2 linked regions of the Jilunia laotingensis genome follow. The protein of the gene in region 1 interacts with the protein of each later gene in a pairwise test. Links are inferred from orthologs where the notes say so. Each region holds a gene or a part of one and is shown in the gene's direction. Other genes may lie near its edges. The genes, in order: gyrB and gyrA.

Region 1 (3,302 bases):
ATTTGCTAATTCAAAAAAAGTATCTACCTTTGCATCCGCAATCGAGAAACAAACTCTCAAAAGCGAAAGAAACGGAAACGTTTCACCCAAAGGATGGCCCGTTCGTCTATCGGTTAGGACGCAAGATTTTCATTCTTGAAAGGGGGGTTCGATTCCCCCACGGGCTACAATTAAAAGAATAAAACGAATTAAAAAAGATTAGTCGAGATGGCAAATCACAAATCATCACTCAAGAGAATCAGACAAGAAGAAAAAAGAAGACTCCACAACAGATATTATGGCAAATCCATGAGAAACGCTGTTAGAAAGCTTCGTTCAACTACTGACAAAGCAGAAGCTACTGCAATGTATCCGGGTATCACCAAGATGCTTGACAAGTTGGCTAAAGTGAATATTATTCACAAAAACAAAGCTAATAATCTAAAGTCTAAGTTGGCTATTTATATCAATAAGCTCGCTTAATACTAAAGTATAAAAGATATACAAACATTAAGGTCGAACTATTTAGTTCGGCCTTTTCTGCATTCCCGTTCAAAAAACAGTATTTTATTGTGCAAAGAGGAGCATCGACCCAATTAGATTGATTTTCCATCACTTATTCTTCCCCAATTCATTTTTTTTTCGTATTTTTGCTCAGTTATTATAACATAGAAAGGCAATTATGAGCGAAGATTTATTCTCCCAGGTTCCCCAAGACAACGGATCGTATTCAGCAGATAGCATTCAGGTACTAGAAGGCCTGGAAGCTGTGCGTAAACGCCCCGCGATGTACATTGGCGACATCAGTATCAAGGGACTACATCACTTGGTATATGAAATCGTTGATAACTCCATTGATGAAGCTTTAGCAGGCTATTGCGACCATATCGAGGTAACGATCAACGAAGATAATTCAATCACCGTACAGGATAACGGTCGTGGTATTCCTGTAGATTTTCACGAAAAAGAACAAAAATCCGCCCTTGAAGTAGCCATGACGGTGCTTCACGCAGGAGGTAAATTCGATAAAGGCTCCTACAAAGTTTCCGGTGGTCTGCATGGCGTGGGTATGTCTTGTGTAAACGCATTGTCGTCACACATGATCAGCCAGGTTTATCGTAACGGGAAAATCTATCAACAGGAATACGAAATAGGAAAACCTCTTTATCCAGTCAAAGAAGTAGGTATATCCGATCATACCGGAACCAGACAGCAATTCTGGCCGGACGACAGCATTTTCATTGAAACGGTTTATAAATACGAAATTCTTGCCAGCCGTATGCGTGAACTTGCCTACCTCAACGCAGGCATCAAGATCACGTTGACAGACCGTCGTGTCGTGAATGAGGAAACCGGTAAATTCAGACAAGAAGTTTTCTATTCGGAAGAAGGATTGAAAGAGTTTGTCCGCTATCTGGAATCATCCCGTGAGCATCTTATCAACGATGTGATCTATCTGAACACCGAAAAACAAGGCACCCCCATCGAAGTGGCTATCATGTACAATACGGGGTTCTCGGAAAACATCCACTCCTACGTCAACAACATTAATACGATTGAAGGAGGTACGCATCTGGCAGGTTTCCGCCGTGCCCTGACACGTACATTGAAAAAATATGCCGAAGACAGCAAGATGCTGGAAAAGGTAAAAGTAGAAATCTCCGGTGACGACTTCCGCGAAGGTCTGACAGCCGTTATTTCCGTAAAAGTAGCCGAGCCGCAATTTGAAGGACAGACCAAGACCAAGTTAGGAAACAACGAGGTCATGGGAGCCGTAGACCAAGCTGTAGGTGAAGCTCTTTCTTATTATCTGGAAGAACATCCGAAAGAAGCAAAACTGATTGTGGACAAAGTGGTTCTTGCAGCAACCGCCCGTCACGCTGCCCGTAAAGCACGCGAAATGGTACAACGCAAATCACCGATGTCAGGAGGCGGACTTCCGGGTAAATTGGCTGACTGTTCGGACAAAGATGCCACAAAATGCGAACTATTCCTTGTCGAGGGAGATTCGGCAGGTGGTACAGCCAAGCAGGGACGTAACCGTGCTTTCCAGGCCATTCTTCCTTTGCGCGGTAAAATTCTGAATGTAGAGAAAGCCATGTACCATAAAGCACTCGAAAGTGAAGAAATCCGCAATATATACACAGCATTGGGAGTTACCATCGGAACGGAAGAGGACAGCAAAGCCGCTAATATTGACAAATTACGCTATCACAAGATCATCATCATGACCGATGCCGATGTCGATGGTTCTCACATCGACACACTGATCATGACCTTCTTCTTCCGTTATATGCCGCAGATCATCCAGAACGGATATTTGTACATCGCTTCTCCTCCCCTCTACTTATGCAAGAAAGGGAAAGTAGAAGAATATTGCTGGACGGACGCACAACGTCAGAAGTTTATCGACACATATGGCGGTGGTTCCGAGAATGCAGTACATACGCAACGCTACAAAGGTTTGGGTGAAATGAACGCTCAACAGTTGTGGGAGACAACTATGGATCCTGAAAACCGTATGTTGAAACAAGTAAACATTGAAAATGCAGCAGAAGCCGATTTCATCTTCTCCATGTTGATGGGCGAAGAAGTAGGGCCACGCCGCGAATTCATTGAAGATAATGCAACGTATGCAAATATCGATGCATAATTAATAATTACATTAACCAACCTCGCATCTTACAGCGAAGAAACACCGGCAGAAGAAGGAAAGTCCTTCCGACCGGTGTTTTTCTTTTATACAATCAATCATAATTTTTCCCAGGAAACGGTCTAAACATAATGAAATGGGAATATATCCTTTTGCCATAATCGAAAAAGCTACCTTTGCTCATATAATCTTCTATACATACATTAGACTCATTTTCATAATATATAATATTACAAAAATCTAAGTATCAGATATTGCTGTTACTTAACAACAATAAAACAAATAATATTTATGTTCGCCTATTTATAAAGAATGAACCTATTAAAATTCAAAGCATGTGCTGTTTCTTTAACTCTTCAACAGCCAATTCCAACTCCTGATACCACGCTTCTCCAAATTTACGAATGAGTGGTTCTTTCAAGAATTTATAAACCGGTAAGTTTTCCTTTTTCCCTAAAATAACAGCAGCCTTACATACATCCCAACGATGATAGTTTACAGCCTTATAAGGGCCATAGTCTCCGATGCGGATGGGATATAAATGACAAGAAACAGGTTTATAAAAATCGACTTTTCCCTCCCGATAAGCTTTCTCAATAGCACAATAACAACATCCCTTTTCATCATAGCATGTAAAAACACAGTCTTTATTGTTCACTATCGAAGTCAC
Region 2 (3,505 bases), 2.6 Mb from region 1 along the record:
TTCTTAAGGGTTATTCACTTGCAAAGATACATATAAATCTGTTTATACGTAATATTTGCTTTATTTATTATGATAACAAATGTCGTGCCAAAAAAACACATATCACTATATACCTTTACAATAAATACATAAAAAATAGCCTTTTTAAATTCATTATATTAATCTCTTTAGAATTAATCAAGGGACAAAACAGCAAATACACCCCCATGTTTTAACACACAACATCCGGATGTTTTATACAATAACATCCCCATGTTTTTGATAAGAACATCCGGATGTTTTCAATATGGAGTTCACGTAAACATTCCATAAAACATTGATAAAAAAGACATTAAGGATAGCATTTTACCATCATAACCATACACTTTCCACGAACCATAAACAGCATACCGACAACTACAAAAAGTTTATGGCTGAAAACTTTTGTATATCTAGAAAAAGTAGTACTTTAGCGTGGTTTTTCATAAGCCACAAATGTATAATTAATAATCTTTTTAAATGCTTGAACAAGACAGAATTATAAAGATTAACATCGAGGAGGAAATGAAGTCATCGTACATTGACTACTCCATGTCGGTCATTGTTTCACGTGCCCTTCCAGATGTTAGAGATGGATTTAAGCCCGTTCACCGCAGAATTCTCTACGGAATGATGGAATTGGGTAATATGTCAGATAAACCTTATAAAAAATCAGCCAGAATCGTTGGTGAAGTATTGGGTAAATACCATCCCCACGGGGACTCTTCCGTATATTTTGCAATGGTTCGTATGGCTCAAGAATGGGCAATGCGCTATCCATTGGTAGATGGTCAAGGTAATTTTGGTTCCGTCGACGGTGACAGTCCCGCTGCCATGCGTTATACCGAAGCCCGTCTAAATAAGCTGGGCGAAGCCATGATGGAAGACCTGTACAAGGAAACCGTGAATTTTGAACCAAACTTTGATAATACACTGGTAGAACCGACAGTAATGCCAACACGTATCCCTAACTTGTTGGTAAACGGTGCGTCCGGTATTGCAGTAGGTATGGCAACAAACATGCCACCTCACAATTTGTCCGAAGTGATTGATGCATGCCATGCCTATATCGACAATCCGGAAGTTACTGTAGAAGAACTGATGAATTACGTCAAAGCGCCCGATTTCCCAACCGGAGGATATATATACGGTATAAGTGGGGTTCGTGAGGCTTATCTCACAGGTCGTGGCCGTGTCGTTATGCGTGCCAAAGCTGAAATAGAAGCCGGACAAACTCATGATAAAATTGTTGTTACCGAAATACCTTACAATGTTAATAAGGCAGAATTGATTAAATATATCGCTGACCTTGTTAATGACAAAAAGATTGAAGGCATATCGAATGCCAACGACGAATCAGACCGTGAAGGCATGCGCATCGTTATTGACATTAAACGTGATGCCAATGCCAGCGTAGTCTTAAATAAGCTGTATAAAATGACAGCATTGCAGACTTCTTTCGGTGTGAACAATGTAGCACTGGTGCATGGACGCCCCAAAACACTGAATCTAAAAGATCTTATTAAATACTTCGTTGAACATAGACATGAAGTAGTTATTCGTAGAACTCAATTTGATCTGCGCAAGGCGAAAGAACGTGCCCATATCCTTGAAGGTCTGATTATTGCATCAGATAACATTGATGAAGTGATCCGCATTATCCGTGCAGCAAAAACTCCAAACGATGCAATCACCGGTTTGACAGAACGTTTTGAACTGACAGAAATCCAGGCACGCGCCATTGTTGAAATGCGTTTACGTCAATTAACGGGCCTGATGCAAGACCAATTGCATGCTGAATACGAGGAGATTATGAATCAAATTTCCTACTTGGAAAGTATTTTGGCTGACGATGAAATATGTCGTAAAGTTATAAAAGACGAATTGCTTGAAGTAAAAGCAAAATATGGTGATGAACGCCGTTCGGAGATTGTTTATTCCTCTGAAGAATTCAATCCCGAAGATTTCTATGCTGATGATGAAATGATCATCACAATCTCACACATGGGATATATCAAACGTACACCTTTATCGGAATTCCGCGCGCAAAATCGCGGTGGGGTAGGTTCTAAGGGTACCGAAACACGTGATGAAGACTTCATCGAACACATATATCCTGCCACCATGCACAATACTATGATGTTCTTTACTCAAAAAGGTAAGTGTTATTGGTTAAAAGTATATGAAATTCCGGAAGGAACAAAGAATTCAAAAGGCCGTGCTATCCAAAATCTACTGAACATTGATTCTGATGACGCAGTAAACGCGTACCTGCGCGTGAAGAATCTTGATGACAAAGAATACATCAACAGTCATTATGTATTATTCTGTACCAAGAATGGTGTAATCAAGAAAACCTTGCTTGAGCAATATTCACGTCCACGTCAAAATGGCGTAAACGCCATTACAATCCGAGAGGACGATCGAGTGATTGAAGTCCGTATGACCAATGGAAATAATGAAATAATCATCGCTAACCGTAACGGTCGTGCCATCCGTTTTCACGAAGCAACAGTTCGTGTCATGGGTCGTACAGCAACAGGCGTACGTGGCATTACACTCGATAACGATGGTCAGGATGAAGTAGTAGGAATGATCTGCATTAAAGATTTGGAAACCGAGTCCGTAATGGTCGTTTCAGAACAAGGCTATGGCAAACGATCTGAAATCGAAGATTATCGTAAAACAAACCGTGGTGGTAAAGGTGTGAAGACAATGAATATCACTGAAAAAACGGGCAAACTGGTAACTATCAAATCTGTAACAGATGATAACGATTTGATGATCATCAATAAATCCGGTATCACCATACGTCTGAAAGTTGCAGATTTTCGAATTATGGGACGTGCCACACAAGGTGTACGCCTTATTAACCTTGAAAAACGTAACGATCAAATCGGCTCTGTATGTAAAGTAACGACAGAAAGTTTGGAAGATGAAATCCCCGTAGAAGAAGTAGAGGGCAAAATCCTGAGCGATCCGACAACAGATATGGATAGTTCAGAAGATGCAGATACTCCCGATACAGGAATCGAAGAAAATGAAGAAAAAGAATAGACGTAATATTAATAATTAATCAAACAACAATCATGAAAAGAGTATTATTTTCAATGGTTTTACTGATGGCTATCAGTTTTGCTTTTGCCCAACAAAAAAATGTAAAAGAAGCCAAGAGCATTGCTGGTGAGGTAAAACCGGACTTTAACAAAGCTGAACAACTAATTAATGAAGCGTTGACTAATCCGGAAACAAAAGATGAAGCAGCCACATGGGATGTAGCAGGCTACATCCAAAAAAGGATCAACGAAAAGGAAATGGAAAATGCCTATCTGAGAAAGCCGTATGATACAATTAAGGTATATAATAGTATTCTGAAAATGTATGATTATTACCTTAAATGTGATGAACTTGCAGAAGTACCCAACGAAAAAGGTAAAATTAAGAATAAATACAGAAAAGCTAATTCTACTGCAATGTTGGCAGAACG

The links.
Region 2: the proteins of gyrB (region 1) and gyrA interact in binary tests that used the Escherichia coli proteins (3 or more experiments, as listed by UniProt). The link is inferred for Jilunia laotingensis from one-to-one orthologs.

Annotation. Positions count from the first base shown.
Region 1 is NZ_JACRTF010000001.1:1,119,060-1,122,361, forward strand. The notes cover bases 186-3,146. They hold gyrB (DNA topoisomerase (ATP-hydrolyzing) subunit B), read left to right. Parts: upstream 186-661; coding sequence 662-2,632; downstream 2,633-3,146. Other genes in these bases: rpsT (30S ribosomal protein S20), read left to right, coding at 208-462; H8744_RS04470 (DUF3109 family protein), read right to left, coding at 2,961-3,146. In the rest of the region: more of H8744_RS04470, read right to left, coding at 3,147-3,302. UniProt on the Escherichia coli protein: DNA gyrase negatively supercoils closed circular double-stranded DNA in an ATP-dependent manner to maintain chromosomes in an underwound state.
Region 2 is NZ_JACRTF010000001.1:3,713,637-3,717,141, reverse strand. What follows is about bases 123-3,286. They hold gyrA (DNA gyrase subunit A), read left to right. Parts: upstream 123-498; coding sequence 499-3,075; downstream 3,076-3,286. Other genes in these bases: H8744_RS14385 (tetratricopeptide repeat protein), read left to right, coding at 3,108-3,286. In the rest of the region: more of H8744_RS14385, read left to right, coding at 3,287-3,505. UniProt on the Escherichia coli protein: A type II topoisomerase that negatively supercoils closed circular double-stranded (ds) DNA in an ATP-dependent manner to maintain chromosomes in an underwound state.